DNA from 4 places in the Peribacillus sp. P4_D6 genome. Region 2 is predicted to be linked to each of the others. Evidence: riboswitches for the same ligand, from Rfam matches in the RefSeq annotation. Region 2 holds a riboswitch; each other region holds the start of a gene.
The links. Region 2 has a riboswitch for S-adenosylmethionine ahead of AC1DVB_RS15050 (methionine biosynthesis PLP-dependent protein). Riboswitches for the same ligand answer to the same signal wherever they lie in the genome.
Positions count from the first base shown of each region.

Region 1: it holds a riboswitch for S-adenosylmethionine, as region 2 does, so the genes downstream of both, AC1DVB_RS00020 (methionine ABC transporter ATP-binding protein) here and AC1DVB_RS15050 (methionine biosynthesis PLP-dependent protein) in region 2, are expected to answer to the same signal.
Region 3: it holds a riboswitch for S-adenosylmethionine, as region 2 does, so the genes downstream of both, AC1DVB_RS07960 (Fur-regulated basic protein FbpA) here and AC1DVB_RS15050 (methionine biosynthesis PLP-dependent protein) in region 2, are expected to answer to the same signal.
Region 4: it holds a riboswitch for S-adenosylmethionine, as region 2 does, so the genes downstream of both, AC1DVB_RS06935 (sugar ABC transporter substrate-binding protein) here and AC1DVB_RS15050 (methionine biosynthesis PLP-dependent protein) in region 2, are expected to answer to the same signal.

Region 1 is NZ_JBFUIQ010000001.1:139-4,512, forward strand. Features, by position in the region: partial or broken gene AC1DVB_RS00005 (IS3 family transposase) at 1-73, shown strand, start outside; gene AC1DVB_RS00010 (MetQ/NlpA family ABC transporter substrate-binding protein) at 171-1,007, opposite strand; gene AC1DVB_RS00015 (methionine ABC transporter permease) at 1,023-1,691, opposite strand; gene AC1DVB_RS00020 (methionine ABC transporter ATP-binding protein) at 1,684-2,718, opposite strand; SAM riboswitch class I at 2,872-2,984, opposite strand; gene AC1DVB_RS00025 (O-acetylhomoserine aminocarboxypropyltransferase/cysteine synthase family protein) at 3,102-4,374, opposite strand, start outside.
Region 2 is NZ_JBFUIQ010000046.1:14,199-18,873, forward strand. Features, by position in the region: gene metC (cystathionine beta-lyase) at 1-283, opposite strand, end outside; gene AC1DVB_RS15050 (methionine biosynthesis PLP-dependent protein) at 280-1,392, opposite strand; SAM riboswitch class I at 1,479-1,592, opposite strand; gene fumC (class II fumarate hydratase) at 1,919-3,301, shown strand; gene AC1DVB_RS15060 (hypothetical protein) at 3,411-3,653, shown strand; gene AC1DVB_RS15065 (ABC transporter ATP-binding protein) at 3,711-4,675, opposite strand, start outside.
Region 3 is NZ_JBFUIQ010000016.1:27,604-32,278, forward strand. Features, by position in the region: gene AC1DVB_RS07940 (ABC transporter ATP-binding protein) at 1-550, shown strand, start outside; gene AC1DVB_RS07945 (DUF459 domain-containing protein) at 593-1,294, opposite strand; gene AC1DVB_RS07950 (GNAT family N-acetyltransferase) at 1,513-2,019, shown strand; gene AC1DVB_RS07955 (aspartyl-phosphate phosphatase Spo0E family protein) at 2,088-2,282, opposite strand; gene AC1DVB_RS07960 (Fur-regulated basic protein FbpA) at 2,535-2,723, opposite strand; SAM riboswitch class I at 2,899-3,003, opposite strand; TPP riboswitch at 3,161-3,266, shown strand; gene tenA (thiaminase II) at 3,364-4,053, shown strand; gene thiW (energy coupling factor transporter S component ThiW) at 4,069-4,590, shown strand; gene thiD (bifunctional hydroxymethylpyrimidine kinase/phosphomethylpyrimidine kinase) at 4,559-4,675, shown strand, end outside.
Region 4 is NZ_JBFUIQ010000013.1:41,638-46,312, forward strand. Features, by position in the region: gene AC1DVB_RS06925 (ABC transporter permease) at 1-449, opposite strand, end outside; gene AC1DVB_RS06930 (sugar ABC transporter ATP-binding protein) at 451-1,953, opposite strand; gene AC1DVB_RS06935 (sugar ABC transporter substrate-binding protein) at 2,010-3,122, opposite strand; SAM riboswitch class I at 3,238-3,343, opposite strand; gene AC1DVB_RS06940 (GTPase domain-containing protein) at 3,438-4,675, opposite strand, start outside.

The DNA of each region.
Region 1 (4,374 bases), on a different contig from region 2:
TTTCAGATATCAATGGAACTTAAAGAAGATGACTCCTGTTCAATACAGAAATCACCTTCTCCAAGTGGCATAACCTTTTTTAAAAATGTCCTTTACATAGGGTACAGTTTAGACCATTCCGAAACCTTTTTAAACTGCGACCTGAATTAAATCAGGTCGCCATTCTCGAATTATTTATCCGCCGGTACAACTGCACCTTTGTATTCTTTAAGAATGAAATCTTGAATTTTTTTAGAATGCAATACTTCTACAAGCGCTTTGATTGCTTCTTTATTTTCGTCACCTTTGTTTACGGCAATGACATTCACATAAGGTGATTCGGAATCTTCAATCGCAATTGAATCTTTAAGCGGATTCAAACCGGCGTCAATTGCATAGTTGGAGTTGATCAAGACTGCATCGCCTTCGCCGCTCTCATAAATTTTAGGAAGCAGCGCCGCTTCATAATCTGCATCGAATTTAAGGTTTTTCTTATTTTCAACGATGTCTTTCGTTGTAGCCGTCGTTTTATCGATGCCTTCTTTCAAAGTGATCAGGCCATTCTTTTCCAAAAGGGATAAAGCGCGTCCATGATCAGCAACAGAGCTGCTCATAATAATTGTTGCGCCTTCCGGAAGTTTATCAATGCTTTTATATTTTTGTGAATATAGAGCAATCGGCTCGATATGGATTCCGCCAGCATTGACGAAGTCATATCCATTTTCTTTAATTTGCCCCTCTAAATATGGAATGTGTTGAAAGTAGTTAGCATCCAATTCCTTATCATTCAACGCCTTATTCGGTAAAACATAGTCCTGGAACGTTTCAATTTCCAAATCGATTCCTTTTTCTTTAAGAAGCGGTTTAGCTTCCTCAAGGATTTCTGCATGAGGAACATTGGATGCCCCTACAACTAATTTCTTCGATTCTTTTTCCGTATCGCTGCCGCTTTTATCCTTTTCACTTCCACAAGCAGCCAAAGCGATAGATAACACTAAGATTAATGCAAATCCTAAAAACTTTTTCATCCTATTCATCTCCCTTTATCTTTTGTCCAATTTAGATGTAATCACATCTCCAATAATTTGAATTATGAAGACGATAATTAGAATAACGATTGTCGCTACAAGCGTAACGTCATTTTGATTTCTTTGATAGCCGTCCAAATAAGCTAGATTACCAAGCCCGCCAGCGCCGATGACCCCGGCCATTGCGGTATATCCAACCAATGCAATCGATGTTACAGTAATCCCGGAAATAAGGGCAGGCATCGACTCTGGAAGAAGGACCTTCCAAATGATCGTGCTCGTTTTTGCCCCCATCGATTTAGCGGCTTCAATTACACCTTTATCGATTTCACGAAGGCCGATTTCAACCATCCGCGCATAAAATGGGGCAGCACCGATAATAAGTGCCGGCAGTGCAGCGTTCTCACCAATCATGGAACCGACAAGCGCTTTAGTGAAAGGAATGAGCAGCACGATCAAAATAAGAAACGGAATGGAACGGAATATATTGACGACAGCACTCATGACTCCGTTGACAGCCCGGTTTTGCCACATATTACCCTTCCCTGTCAGGAAAAGGATCAATCCTAGTATTATGCCTATAAAAAAGGTTGCCACTACAGAGACGCTTGTCATGTAAAGCGTTTCTTTCGTAGCTTCAATGATGTCTTCCCAATCAACATTCGGCAATAATTCTTCAAGCATGAGTAATCACCTCCACGCCTACCTGCTGTGCTCTAATGAATTCGATTGCGCGGAGCATTTCATCCTCTTTGCCATCTAGATGGATAAACAATGTTCCATATGAACCGCTTCTTGTTTGGGATATCTTACCTTGAACGATATTGACATCCAACTCGAAGTTACGTACAAGCTTGGTGATCAATGGGCTTTCTGCATGATCACCTACAAAGGTCAATTGAATCACTTTGCCGGCTGGATAGCGTTCGAGCAAATGGTCCATCGTTTCTTTCGTTTCTTCCGGTTCCGTTACCTGTTGCACGAAACGCTTCGTCATTTGTTCTTTAGGATTCTTGAAGACATCCAGGACAGGACCCTGTTCAACAACCTGCCCGCTTTCCATCACGGCGACGCGATGGCAGATTTTACGTATTACATGCATTTCATGCGTAATCAAGACGATCGTCAATCCCAAACGCTGATTGATGTCAACAAGCAATTCGAGTATGGAGTCGGTAGTCTGCGGATCCAATGCAGAAGTCGCTTCATCACACAGCAGCACTTTAGGGTCATTTGCCAGAGCCCTGGCTATTCCCACCCTTTGCTTTTGCCCTCCGCTTAATTGCGAAGGATAGGCCTTTTCCCTGCCTTCAAGTCCGACTAACTTGATCAATTCGTTCACACGCTTGGTGCGTTCAGGTTTAGAAATACCTGCAATTTCCAACGGGAAAGATATATTCTCCTGAACGGTCCTTGACCATAATAGATTGAAATGCTGGAAAATCATGCTGATTTCTTGACGGGCCTTACGGAGCTGAGCCCCTTTAATTTTTGAAATTTCCTTTTCAGCCACCACAACGGATCCCTCTGTCGGTGTTTCCAATCCATTGAGCATTCTGATCAAAGTACTTTTCCCCGCTCCACTGTAACCGATGATTCCGAAAATCTCGCCTTTATTTATTTCAACATTCACATTATTTACAGCCTTGATCGTCTCACTGTTTCCTTTTCCTGTTCGGAACAGCTTACTGACTTTCGTCAATGTAATCATTAACCCTCACCTCTTTTATCCAATAAAACCTATGAACTTAGTTGATTTCTCTACATTATTAGTCTGTTTCTCCTATCATGTAAAAGTTTTCCCAATTAAAATAGAAAAAACCCTTCTGCATGAGCAGAAAGGCAGGTGAAGAAACAGGCCTTCCTCTCATCTTCCAAAGTGATTAAACTTTGTGTGAATTGGCACCTTTCCAAGGAAATCTCCTTGTCGGTTGCCGGGTTTCATCGGGCACATCCCTCCACCTCTCTTGATAAGAGCTAATATATAGAATATTTGTACATCATTAAGTTCTTTAGTATGGAGAAATTTTATCATAGATAAAAAAGGAGCGCAATGTATATTATTTCTAGTACAAGAATGAACAGGAACTTTGCTTAAAGCGTTTTGGAAGTCAAGGAGACGATGTTCGTCGCCTTTTCAATTGCCTGCTCCAAATCTTCTATTAAGTCGTCTACATTTTCAATCCCAATCGATAAACGGACTTGATCGGCACTTACACCCGCTTTCGCAAGACCCGCCTCATTCAATTGTTGATGGGTCGTACTTGCTGGGTGGATGATCAAGCTCTTCGCATCCCCTACATTCGCCACATGGGACCATAATTCCACCGAATTGATAAGTTTTGCCCCAGCTTCGCGATTACCTTGAATCCCAAATGTCACGACAGATCCAGCTCCCTTTGGCAAATATTTATCCGCAAGGGCTTTATCGGGATGATCCTCATCCCCAGGATGCGAAACCCAGGTCACGGCAGGATGGTTTTTTAAATATTGGATGACAGACTTGGTGTTTGATAGATGCTCTTTCATCCTTACATGCAGCGTTTCAAGTCCAAGCGTAAACTGGAATGCACTTTGGGCACTTAGCGCAGGGCCCAAATCACGTAGTAACTGGACCCGGGCTTTCGTTATGAATGCGGCAGGGCCAACTGCCTCGGCGTATACCAGACCGTCGTAACTTGGGTCAGGCTCCGTGAAGCCAGGATAGTTCGGCGAGTTCCAATCGAATTTCCCTCCATCCACGATGACACCGCCTAGAGTCGTTCCATTTCCAAGAAGCCATTTTGTAGCGGAATGGATGACAATATCCGCTCCAAAATCAATTGGTCTGCAAAGATACGGTGTCGCGAAGGTATTATCAATGATTAAAGGTATGCCGGCTTCGTGGGCGATTTCCGCTACCGCTTCAATATCGAGCACCCTCAAACTTGGATTTCCGATCGTTTCAGCAAAAATGGCTTTAGTTCTTGGTGTAATCGCCCTTTTGAAATTTTCAGGGTCATCGGGAGAAACGAACTTCACTTTGATCCCATATTTAGGAAGAGTGTTTTCGAAAAGGTTATACGTACCGCCATATAATGTAGAGGCTGAAACAATCTCATCCCCTGCAGCAGCAATATTCAGGATTGAAAGTGAGATGGCAGCCATTCCGCTTGCCGTTGCCAATCCGCCGATACCGCCTTCCAATAAGGCCATTCTTTCCTCAAAAACGCTGACCGTGGGATTATGAAGCCGTGAATATATATAGCCATTCTCCTTTAGGCCAAATAAATTCGCTGCATGGTCGGTGTCCTTGAACAAGTATGCATTGCTTTGGTAGATAGGAACGGCACGGACACCTGTTTCATCAGCTTGCAGACCGCCATGA
Region 2 (4,675 bases):
GATCCCCAGCAGACAATAGCAGGAAGGCTGTTGAAATGGCAGCCATACCTGATGAAAAGGCAAAGCCGTGAGTGCCTTCCTCAAGTTCGGCAATGATGTCTTCAAGTGCCTCGCGGGTTGGGTTCCCGCTTCTGCTGTAGTCATATTTGCCGAATTGATCGATATCGGATTGATGGAAAGTCGATGCATGCTGGATGGGGACGCTCACACCGCCCGTTGCCGGATCGAATTTATGTTGATTATGAAGTAATTTTGTTTCAAAGCTAAAATCATGATCTGTCATCGTAGTGCCTCCCTTTTTACATGTGCGAATGCTTGCTGCAAGTCACCAATCAAATCTTCGCTATCCTCGATGCCAACGGAGAAGCGGAGCAGTCGATTACAAACACCGTTTGCCGTTCTGACCTCAAGCGGTATATCGGCATGTGTTTGTGTGGCAGGATAGGTGATGAAGCTTTCAACCCCTCCCAGGCTTTCTGCAAAGGAAATTAATGAGAGCGATTGTAAAAATGGGTTGACCGCCGCTTCATCAATGATGCGGAAAGAAATCATGCCGCCTCGGCCTGGATACAATACGTCCGTAACACAATCATGCTCCGATAAGTAATCTACAAGTATCTTGGCATTCTTTTCATGACGCTCCATCCGCAATGCCAGGGTTTTCATTCCGCGCATCAACAGCCATGAATCAAATGGGCTCAAGACAGCTCCAGTGCCATTATGATGGAAGGCAAGTGCATCACATAATTCAGCGCCGCTAGCAACGATCAGTCCGGCGAGCACATCATTATGACCACCGAGATACTTGGTTGCACTGTGGATCACAATATCAGCTCCAAGCAAGATGGGTTGTTGAATAAGAGGCGTGTAAAAAGTGTTATCAACGATTAGCAATAAATTATATCGTTTAGCCAATGCGGCAACGGCGCTAATATCCGTTTGCTGCATAAGAGGGTTAGTGGGAGTTTCGATGAAGATGGCTTTCGTGTGAGGAGTGATGGCTTTTTCGATATCCTCCAAACAACAAGTGTTTACATAGTCACACTGCAATCCCCATTTTTTAAAACCTTGTTCTAACAGCCGATATGTACCGCCATAAAGATCTTCACTGACAATCCACGCATCCCCGGATTTAAAAAGGGCGAGTATAGTGGAGATGGCGGCCATTCCTGAACTGCAGGCATAGCCTTGGTCTCCTTTTTCCAGATCGGCGATGGATCGCTCCAATAGCTGGCGGGTAGGGTTACCTGTCCTTGTGTAGTCGAATCCCGTCGATTGACCGATTCCTTCGTGGCGAAAAGCTGTTGAAAAGTATACCGGCGGATTGACTGTTCCTGTCGCCGTTTCACTGCGATTTCCTAATTGAGCAAGATATGTTTCAGGTTTATACATGGTTTTCACTGCTCCTTTGAGTTAAATAAAATAAAAAAAAGTCTTCTTTAAGAAGAAGACTTTGATTAAGTAGGGACGAGTCATTCTTCTTATCTTCCAAGTTCATAAACTTGTGGAATTAGCACCTTTTCATTGGTTTGAAACAAATGAAGGTTGCTGAGGTGTCATCGGGCCATTCCCTCTACCTCTCTCGATAAGAGTTTAGATTATTCAATTTCTTTTGAATTTACTATATATACAAAACACTGTCAAGGACATTTTGGGGGTGATGATGTGTTGGCGTTCATGGCCAGGTCAATTGAAGCCTAGCGGTGCCTACACTTTATGTGTCAAAAAAGAATATCCAAATTTTCATCTAAATATGAATGGCCTAGGATTTTTCAGAAATATGGAAAGGGTCAGCGGGATATTTTTGCTTTAAAATAATAAAGTTTGTACAATGTATGGAGAGAAAGAATAATCCGACATTATTCATTTCATATGCAAAAATTCTTCAATGAATAGTGCAAACTTAGGAGGAGAACACATGGAATACAGAATCGAACGTGATACGATGGGTGAAGTGAAAGTTCCTGCTGATAAATATTGGGGAGCACAAACTGAGAGAAGCCGTAACAATTTCAAAATCGGTAACGAAAAAATGCCGATTGAATTGGTTCGTGCATTTGCATACGTTAAACAAGCTGCTGCAAAGGTGAACTATGATCTTGGCGATCTTTCCGAAGTTAAAAAGAACGCCATCGTCAAGATTTGCGGCGAAATCCTTGAAGGTACGCTTGATGAACATTTCCCGCTTGTAGTTTGGCAAACGGGAAGCGGTACGCAAAGTAATATGAATGTGAATGAAGTGGTCGCTAACAAAGGGAATGAATGGTTAAAAGAAAATGGTGAATCGGAAATCCTTCACCCGAATGATGATGTTAACAAGGCACAAAGCTCAAATGATACTTTCCCGACTGCCATGCATATTGCAGCCTTTATGGAAGTCGCTGAAAAATTGGTTCCTGCCATCAAAGCACTTCGTGATACATTCGATACAAAAGAAAAAGAATTTTGGGATGTCGTGAAAATCGGCCGGACACATCTTCAAGATGCTACACCCTTAACATTAGGACAAGAAATTTCCGGTTGGAAAGCGATGCTCGATAAAGATTTGGCGATGATTGAGGAAAGCAGCCAAAAACTATTGAACCTTGCTCTAGGCGGAACGGCTGTAGGAACCGGAATCAATACAAAGAAAGAATTCCCGGGACTTTCTGCCAAACAAATTGCAGCGGATACAGGATATCCTTTTGTCACATCTGATAATAAGTTCCATGCATTGACTAGCCATAACGAAATCGTCTACGCACACGGTGCTTTGAAAGCATTGGCGGCAGATTTAATGAAAATTGCGAACGATGTCAGATGGCTTGCAAGTGGACCGAGAAGCGGAATCGGAGAAATTGCCATTCCGGAAAACGAGCCGGGCAGCTCCATCATGCCAGGTAAAGTCAATCCGACCCAAAGTGAAGCGCTTACCATGATTGCGACACAAATCGTGGGTAACGATGCTACAATTGGCTTTGCAGCAAGCCAAGGTAACTTTGAATTGAATGTATTCAAACCAGTCATCATCTATAACTTCCTGCAAACGGTCAAATTATTGACGGAAGGCATTCATTCCTTCAACGATAATTGTGCGGTTGGCATCACTGCAAATGAAGATAAGATCAAAGAAAATGTAGAGCGTTCCCTTATGCTGGTAACAGCATTGAACCCGCATATCGGTTATGAAAAAGCAGCCAAGATCGCCAAAACTGCCTTCAAGGACAACTCCACGTTAAAAGAAGCGGCATTGAAACTGGAGTTCCTGACGGAAGATGAATTCAAAGCATGGGTCGATCCTGCTAACATGGTTAATAAATAATTGGATGGAAGCACCCTCCCTCTAACATTAGGGAGGGTGTTTCCATGTGTTAAAATACTGGAATCGACAAATACTGAAATCATAAGTATCTGGAACAGGAGGAAAAACAATGTCTATATGCCCGCTTTGCAACGGTCTAAGAAAAATTCATGTGGATTGCCCGGAATGCGGCAGTGAACTTGAGGATAAAGGGAAATTCATGGATTATGCTGATGATTACAGTGCTTATATGGATATCGACATACTTAAAGAAAACGACGGATACCCTCAATCCCTTCAAAAAGGGCAATGCCCCCATCTCATGAAATGCCCTGAATGCGGACATGATGAAGTGGTATTGGTCCAGGAATGAATCGCCCTTTATTTTAATAAACGTAAAAAGACCCATAATGAATGGGTCTTTTCATGTTTAATTGGCAGATAACTTCATGCTTTCCTGCATCTGTTCATCTTCTTCAACTAAAATGCGATGTTCGGTCCCTTTATCAAAAAAGTGCGCTTTATTCATGTCGAGGGCAAGTTCGATCTTTTCGCCTGCCTGGATAATGTTATTGGCATCGACCCTTGCAACGAAGTCCTGCCCCTCTAAAGTGGAGTAGAGCATGATCTCCGCGCCCATGAGTTCGGCTACATCAATTTGGGTCGTGAATGTAGTGTTAGGGGACTCCGTGAAATAAGCTCCTTCATTATGGAAATCTTCCGGACGGATTCCAAGGATTACTTCTTTTCCGACATATCCTTGATCACGTAGCATTTTTATCTTAAATTCAGGTATTTCAAGCGTTTGTTCGCCTATTTTGATTGTGCCTTCTTTTAATGTTCCGGTAAAGAAGTTCATGGCAGGCGATCCGATAAAGCCGCCGACAAACACGTTTATTGGTTTCTCATAAACATCCTTTGGAGCACCGACCTGTTGGATGATACCATCTTTCATTACAACAAGACGTGTCGCCATGGTCATTGCCTCTGTTTGGTCATGTGTGACATATATCGTTGTGGTGTCGAGCCGTTTATGCAGTTTAGCTATTTCCGCGCGCATTTGTACCCGCAGTTTTGCGTCGAGATTGGATAATGGCTCATCCATCAAGAAAACTTTTGCGTCCCTTACAATTGCACGGCCAAGTGCAACACGCTGGCGCTGACCACCTGAAAGCGCTTTAGGTTTCCTGTTTAGCAGCTCTTCAAGTCCGAGAATCCTTGCCGCTTCATTTACTCTTTGCTTGATTTCAGCTTTTGGCGTTTTCCTGAGCTTTAATCCGAATGCCATATTGTCAAATACAGACATATGAGGATATAAGGCATAGTTCTGGAAAACCATCGCAATATCGCGATCTTTAGGGGGGACATCATTGACTCGCTTGCCGTCTATGTATA
Region 3 (4,675 bases), on a different contig from region 2:
AGATGTGTCACTGAAGTCATTACGGGGACAAATGGGAATTGTTTCTCAGGATATCATTCTATTCAATGGTTCCATCCGTGATAACATCGTGTATGGCAAACTTGATGCTACAGATTATGAAATCATCGAATCCGCCAAAGCGGCAAATGCGCATGACTTTATCTGTGCTTTTCCTGATGGTTATGATTCTCAGATCGGAGAGCGCGGAGTCAAGCTTTCAGGCGGACAAAAACAGCGCATTGCCATTGCCAGGGCAGTTTTGAAAAATCCGCAAATCATCATTCTCGATGAAGCAACGGCGGCCTTGGATACAGAATCTGAACATTTGATCCAGCAAGCCTTGTCACGTTTAATGAAGAAACGGACTTCAATAGTCATTGCACATCGTTTATCGACCATTCATGACGCCGATCAAATCATTGTTCTGGAAAAAGGGCAGGTTCTTGAAAAAGGAACACATGACCAGTTAATGCAAAACAACGGCCGATACAAGCAGCTCCATGACTTACAGTTCCCTCAACTAAGCGATATCAAATACCTAGCAACTTAGCAGGCAAACATGCACAGAAAGCCTTTCTGTGCATGTTTGGTTTCATTTGAAATCATAACTTTCCAAAACCCGATTCGCAATGAGCTGATACCCTTTTTCATTCGGATGTAACTTATCACTGAAATACTTTGTTTTCTTTTCATCTTCAAAAAGATCATTTGTAGGAATGAATAACATCCTTTCACCTTTATCGGCTAATCCCTTTATTGACTCGTTATAATCGCGAATGTGCTTTTCAAGTTTTTGATTGTCTTTAATTGGGTTATATAGTCCTATTACCAGAATATCCGCTTTATCGTTTGCCTCTATCAGTGTTGATGTAATCTTTTTCAGATGGTTGATATATTCCCGTTTACCCTCATTGATTTTTCGGTCACTTATTTTCTCCAAGTTCCCGCCATTACTATTGATCAAGTCATTCGTTCCAATAAAAACAATGAAAGTATCGGCTTCATCAAGTTTCGTTTTAATTCGGTAATCATCTAGCTGTTTCATCACCCCATCCGTTTCCTGGCCTTTAATACCGTAATTCCAAAAACTCACTTTTTGCTCCGATTGGGGATTATTCAATTCATCTTCAAGGCCATCTATATATCCTTCCCCGTCCTTATCCCCTTTTCCATAGGTTAATGAATCTCCAAAAGCCATGACCCTTTGCACGTCTTCCGACTCCGAGGCCTGAAATTCATATGCAGCAAAACATATAAACAGTACGATAATCAATATACCTGCCAATTTTTTCATTTGGTTCTCCTCTTGTTTTTTACTAGAAGTATTTAATCTTTTTCATACCCAAAAAATCTGCAGTACTAACATAAAAAAGAATTGTCAGATAAAGAATAAAAAGTGTATGATAATATAAAACTTTCAATGGATTGGGTTTCATTCAACGTCCCTAAAACCAAAAACGGGATTACCCTTCATTCTGGAGATTGAATAAATGATAGTTAGGAGTTTAAATCATGGAAGAACACATAGAGTTTAGAGAGGCAGAACTATCTGATCTACCCAGAATTGTTGAAATATATAATTCGACAATTGCTTCAAGGATGGTCACGGCAGATACGGAACCTGTATCCGTCCAATCGAGGGTTAAATGGTTTGAGGAACATCATTCAGAAAGTAGACCGCTATATATCATTACTATAGAAGGGAAAACCGCTGGATGGATGAGCTTTCAATCCTTTTATGGCCGACCGGCATATAATTCCACTGCCGAAATCAGCATTTACATTGATGATTATTTCCGGGGAAAAGGAATTGGACAAATTTCGATTCGAAAGGCAATTGAATTGAGTCCAAAATTAGGTGTTAAGACTTTATTGGGTTTCATTTTCGCCCATAATACACCAAGCCTTAAGCTTTTTTCTAAATTCGGGTTTGAAGAATGGGCACATTTACCTCAAGTTGCCGAGATGGATGGCATTGAGCGGGATTTGATCATTCTAGGTAAACGTGTCGATATTTAAATATAATTCTTTAGAGCTATTGCCTTGAGCAGTAGCTTTTTTAGATTAATACAGGTCGAATTGCTAATTTAAAAATACCTATATGCTTCTTGAAGGGAAAAATATTCAGAATCTCTTTTACTTGCTAACGCATTCAATAGCGTATCCAATTCTTGACTGGCTTGAACAGTCAGCAGACTTGTTAAGCCGTAAATCGCTCCCAACTTTATCATTTCCTGTCTCTTCTCTTCTACTTTTTCTATAGTTACCTTACGGCAAGGCATTATAGTCACCTCCCATTTATTCAATATTTTTACACTTTCATCATAATGAAACTACTAGTTAAAATCAACTATTTCTCAGAAATTAAATGTGTTATTTTATAGGTCAAATGTGACAAAACACCTATTTTGTTATTTAATTATGTATAATTTGTGTCGTTTTCTAATAAACGCAAAAAAAGCATCCACTAGTGTAGACTGTGAATGCTTACATCATATCCCTTATCCAAAAAACCAAATATTGTATTTCACTTACTATGTCATCCATTCAGAAGGTGACTCGTTATTAGGTCTATTTATAACAATCTTATATTCATCTTCAAGTACTTTTAATGGGGCATCATAAAGGTGCCTTTCATCAGAGGTTTTGTATACTCCATTGGACAATAGCTCTTCAATGAGTTTTGCCTTCCTCTGTTCAATCCTCTTAAATAATTCTGCCATGTAAATGGCTCCTTTCCTAGTCATCCTAGAGCCTGCTTCTAGTTAGCTAAACTTTATCAACTTATTTGATTTCACCAAATTATATATACCTTTTCTAGTATGTCACTAAACGTTATTTCCCAAAAATAAAAGCCCCTTCTAATTTAAGAAGAGGCTGACAGTTTCCGTACGGCTCTTCTTATCTTCCAAGCATATGCTTGTTGGATTTAGCACAGTTCCCAAAACGGGTCCGCTGCCGAGGTTTCTTAGGGCCAAGTCCCTCCACCTCTCTGGATAAGAATTCGATATATAATGATGTAGAAATGATTCTATCCTAATAATCTTCAAAAGTCAATTACCTGGTTCTCCCTTTTTTCCTGGACATAAAGTGATTCCTCTTTCAAATACGGGTTGCATTTTCTTGTCTTTCTGATATGATGTCAGTAATTACATACAATTCACACCACTAGGGGAGTCTTTTTTTAAGACTGAGATGGAATTAGTTCCGGACCCTTTGAACCTGAACCGGCTCATACCGGCGGAGGGAAGTGGATGATATCGTCCATTTACAGACTATATCCATCTACCCCGTTCCGTATTCAGGAACGGGGTTTTTTTATTTAACAAAGGCAAAGGGAGCCATTCTATAGGAGGATGAACAATGGAGAATACAAAATTAGAAACATTCAGTGATAGACTGCATGCACGGGCAAAAGAGATTTGGAAAAGGAATCATTCACATCCCTTTGTCCAGGCAATTGGAAACGGCACACTTCCTGAAAAGAAATTTGCCTATTACCTGAAGCAGGACTATGTCTATCTCATGGATTATTCCAAGCTCTTTGCTTTAGGTGTCATCAAAGCCCATAACATCGAAACCATGGCAAAATTTGCGAGCATTTTAAATGAAACCCTTCAAGTGGAAATGGATATTCATCGGCATTATGCTTCCGAATTCGGGATCAGCTCCAAGGAATTGGAAAATACAGAACCTACTCCAACCACTCTAGCCTATACAGGTTACATGCTAAATGCAGCTCAGCATGGGACTTTGGCAGACTTGATCGCCTGTCTTCTGCCTTGCGCTTGGGATTATTATGAAATCGGTTTGCTATTAAAAGAACAAAATGGAGCAGCACTGGAAAACAATCGCTACGCAGATTGGATAAGGTCCTATTCATCTCCTGAATTCGGGGAAGCACACAAGTGGCTGATCGCTTTGTTGGAAGAATTGACGGAAGGCATGCCTGAAAAGGAACTTCTTAGATTAGAAAAGCACTTTTTGGTTACTTCCCGATATGAATATTTATTCTGGGACATGGTTCAAAATGAGCAGGATTGGCCTCTGTAGGTGGTTGACATGAGGATGAACCCTATCAAGAAACTGACATTGACTGCCATGATCACGGCTTTAACGACGCTTACCAGTTCATTTATTTTCATCCCTGCAGGATTTGCAAAAATCTTTCCTATTCAACATCTGGCAAATGTCCTGACGGCGGTTCTATTGGGGCCTGCATATGCGGTGACACAAGCTTTTTTAGTTTCCATCATTAGAAACATGATTGGTACCGGTTCAATTTTCGCCTTTCCCGGCAGTATGTATGGTGCACTTTTGGCCGCCATCCTTTACCGAAAAACACAAAGCTTAAAATTCGCCTGTTTAGGGGAAGTGATCGGGACCGGCTTTCTCGGTTCCCTGGCCTGTTATCCGCTTGCAACCCTCCTATTGGGAGAAAAAGCTGCTCTTTTTGGTTTTTTACCGGCTTTTATGTTCAGTTCATTCGCAGGGGCGATTTTAGCTTTCATATTACTTAAAATATTGCTAAAAAATACTTATATGAAGGGGTTTTTTTATGAAAACAGCATTAACGATCGCAGGCTCTGATTCAGGGGGCGGTGCTGGAATACAAGCGGATTTAAAAACATTTTCTGCACATGGTGTATTTGGAATGTCTGCCATCACAGCCGTA
Region 4 (4,675 bases), on a different contig from region 2:
GTAAGGGCAATTCCCTGGATAATGAACATGGTAGCCAAAGTCATCAGCATGTCGGGAATTCTCAATTTAACGATCATGAATGAATTCAAAGCCCCTACGAAAAGTGAGGCACCGACCGCAGCTAATATGGCGATGAATGTATCCTGAGAAAACCAGACAAACATCGAGATGACGATGGCATTGGCCAATGATGCGACGGAGCCGACGGAAAGGTCGAAGCCATCCACGGTCAGTGATATCGTAATGCCGATCGCAATGATGGTCACGATTGAAATGGAACGCAGGATGTTTATCAGGTTAGAAGTTTGGATGAAAGATGGATTGGATACGGCGAAAATTCCAATCAGAATGATAATCGTCAATATTGTGCCGTATTTATAAAAAAAGTCGAATAGTTCCACCTTTTTCTTCGCTTTCGCTGTCTGTGTAACAGGAATGGGTATGCTCATCCTATTTACCTCCTGTTGAATAGAATAGTAGTTCTTCTTCATTCGTTTTGCTTGTTTCTAATTCGATGACAGTGCTCCCGTCATATAACACATAGGTCCGGTTGGTAATGCCAATGATTTCGGTAAGCTCGGAGGATGCATAAATGATCGCTTTTCCATTCCTTGCAAGCTTTGCAATCAATTCGAATATATCCTTCTTGGCTCCGACATCGACCCCTTTCGTTGGTTCATCGAATATGTATACATCCGCATCTGCCATAAGCCATTTTCCAATCGCAACTTTTTGCTGGTTACCACCGGATAGGTTTTCGACCTTCACTTCCCCTGAAGGAGTTTTAATGCCGAGACTTGCTATCATTTCCTTCGCCTTTTCCTTTTCCGCCTTACGATCGACGACACTGAATGTTTTGCAGAATTTGCCGAGACTGGCTGCAGTCAAGTTTGCCGAGACTGATTCCTGTACAAGGACCCCTTCTTTCCTGCGTTCCTCAGGTACAAGTGCCAGCCCGCTTTTTACTGCTTCATGCGGTGATTTCAGAGAAAGCTTTCGACCATTCAGGAAGACTTCACCCGCTGTGATGGACGTATGACCGAAAAGGGTTTTACACAGCTCCGTTTTCCCAGCCCCGACCAACCCAGCCAAGCCGATTATTTCGCCTGCTTTAATATTCAGACTGACATTCTTAACTTTCTCGGCATCTGACAATCCGTTCACTTCCAGAATTACGTCTCCAATCGAAGCATTCACTTCAGGAAACTGTTCATCCATGGTTTTCCCAAGCATGTTCTCTACCACTTCGGCACGGGTTATGTCCTCGATTTTTCGACAAGTGACACGCTCCCCATTCCTCATGATCGTAATTTCCTCACAGATTTCAAAAATCTCAGGCAGACGATGTGAAATGAAAATGATTGCCACGCCTTTTTGCTTTAATTCATTTACAATTCGAAAAAGTTCCGTCGTCTCCGTATGACTTAACGGAGCAGTTGGCTCGTCGAGAATCAGGAATTTGCATTCTGTCGAAACGGCTCTTGCTATCAGGACCATCTGTTTTTCAGCCAAGGTCAGGTCTCTAACCAACTTTTTCGAAGGGACATGAATTTTCATATCTTCAAGAATAGAAGTGGCTTTGTTGTGCAGTTCTTTCCAATGTACCCTTTGTTTTTTTCCCATGTTTTGGACCATATCATTCAACATTACATTTTCCCCAACTGTTAAATAAGGGATGAGGGCGGTATCCACTTCCTGATGAACTATTTGAATGCCCTGTTCCTGAGCGGCTTTTGGCGAGCGGATATCCCGCTTCATCCCATCAATAAAAATGTCACCTGAATAATGAACATGGGCTCCCGATAAAACTTTCATTAACGTCGATTTCCCTGCTCCGTTTGCACCGACCAATGCGTGGGCTGTCCCTGATTGTACGGAAAAATCAACTTCACTCAGCGCCTTCACCCCCGGAAATTCAATCGAAATCTTCCTCATTTCTAGTTGCTTGCCCATGTCCATTCCCCCTTATAGAATAGACACTCCCTTCGCTGGAAAGAGAGTGTCTCTTTTTATTTTTTATAATGATCTTTCAAAACCTTCATCCAATCCTCTTCAAATTCCTCCGATACACCCCAGCCATCGACAATATCAGACAGGTTTGCCATGTTTACCGCTTCTTTTGAAGCTTGGATTTGCTTTTGCGAAATGAGTGATGCCTCCAAATCATATGTTTGCGGCGTTTCTTCGCCAGCTAATTTTTTAGCCAATATCCTCATATTCACTGCACCGATCAACTTGGGATCGACTGCTGCCGTGTAGGACCATGAGCTATCAGCCGATTGGATTTCCTGGAGATCTGCATTCGAAACATCAATTCCATATATCTTCACTTCATTGCGGCCCGCTTCTTTAATCGCCCGGGCTGCACCGATAGCAAAGGCATCCCATGTTGCGAAAATGGCATCCAATTTACCTTTAGGGTATTTATTCAGCATTGCGGCTACAGCATTTTGTGTCTGAACCGAAGTATCAGCGGATGCCACTCCGAATCTTTCGACTTCTTTAATCCCGGGATTTTCTTTTAGTTTTTCCTGATAGACTGCATTTCTTCTTACCATTGGAGGAAAACCATCCACCCAAAGATATGCAATTGCCGCTTCACCTTTCTGTTCTTTTATCAGTTTATCGAAAGCCAGTGTTGCCAGCGCTTCATCATCTTGTGAAGTTAATGTCACGCCCTCTATTTTAGATAGATCGCTTATTGAATCGAATGTGACAACGCTTTTACCTGCATCAACCAACTTCTGAACGTCATTTACAGTTGCGGCATCATCACCATGTGAAATGATATAGCCGTCGTAATCTTCCTCCAAAGCCTGTGCTATCGCATCATGGAATTTAGCCGTATCACCATTGGCTGTGTACGTATCGACTTGAAACCCCAGTGCTTCTCCTTCTTCTTTCGCCCCCGCCAGGTATTGGGCAGTATGATCATCACCGCCAATTTTACGGATCACTTTGATTTTGGCTCCATCGCCATCAGCAAATCTCTCCGGGACATTTTCAAATGATACTTTTTCTTCTTTCTTCGATTCTGTGGAACTCTGCCCTGCAGAGCAACCCGTTAAAAGCAAAGCCGAAGCGATGGCAGAAATGAATATCCCTTTAATAGACCTTCTCATCTTGTTCTCCTCCATGTTTTCTAATTAGTCTTATCAGTTAAGTCGGTGTAAATCCCAAAATAAAAACCTCTCTAATATAGAGAGGTTTAATCGGCTGTTTTGCAGACTTGTCCCTCTCTTATCTGTCAAAACATTTCTGTTTTGCAGGATTTAGCACCAATTCCTAATGGAACGGTTGCTGGGCATCTTAGGGCCAGTCCCTCCGCCACTCTTGATAAGAGATATATTGTGTTACGTTTTCGTAATTATCACTTTATAGGGATATAGTCGTAAAGTCAATAGATTTTTGAATATTTGAAATGTTTCCTGTTATTTTTATTTTCTTTGGAGCTGGGCTAGACGCTTTTTCTCGATTTTTTCAAGCCTCTCCAACTGCCTTAATTTCACTTCGAACAACGTGATCGGATCACGGTAAACCTCAGGATTTTCTTTCATATGCTCCAATGCAGCCTGGTAGTCTTTTATTTCAGTCTGCGTCTGCTCTATCGTTTTTTGAAGTAAGGCAAATGAACTGCGATAGAAAAGTGAGATGTCCCGATCCAATGATTTTTCAAACAATCCAAATTGGGTTAGGAAACGTTCCGTGATCATTTCGGCAACATCCAGGTAATCTTCACTTTCCAGGTATTTCTTGTAACGATTGTACATATTGGCCTTATTTTGCGGTATCGCCCCAAATAGCTTACCTGCTCCTTTAAGCAGCAATTGTGATGGAGTCCTGCGCAAAAGGATATTAACGTTTTCGATGCGGATACTGCTTGTCATCCGATCGGCATCACGGCGCCAGTCATCCAATACCCTGAAGTCACCTGCCAGTGTAATCCGTTCTTCTTTGTATAATTCATTGAATCCGGCACTCATCTCATCCATGAACTGCTGGCTTTGTGAGAACTCCATTTGGGAACTGGCAATCCAGTCTTGAAGAGAACGGTAATATTGAGGCATGATCTTGTCAGAAATGAAGTTTTGAATCCGCTCATTCATTTCCTGGTTTAACTGTACATGGACCTGACTGAAATCACTGCTTTCCGTTAACGATTTAGAGCAATCCCTCAGTAATTCAGGAATTTTTGAATAAAGCTGACTTTTCACTTCGTCCTTAAGCGAACGATACGACCTTATGATATTTTCACTTTTTTCTTTTTCCAGATCAGCCAGTTGATTGACCGCTCCATTCAGTTTGACTTCCATCTGCTCATTCCAAGAGATGGAATGCTCGCATTTCCGCTCATTGGCTGTCCGTTTTTCTAATAGATAAGATAAAGTTTTACGAATGAATGCCAGGATTTTTTCAGATCTTCTTTCCTTCCAATTATCATCTTGATAATTCGATTGAAGGAAGGCTGAAAGGTCCTTCAATTGCTGCCTGCTGTCATAATGTTTGGAGAAAGCGAACACTTTCGCATTCGGGAAATATGCATTCACTTTATCCCATGTTTCGTCTTCCATCCGGACTGCGACCTGATCACTGTATATCGTATCCATTTTATTTAATAGGAAATGGATCGGCAGTTTAGGTGCCATCATTTGAATTTCCAATAACAGATCCCTTT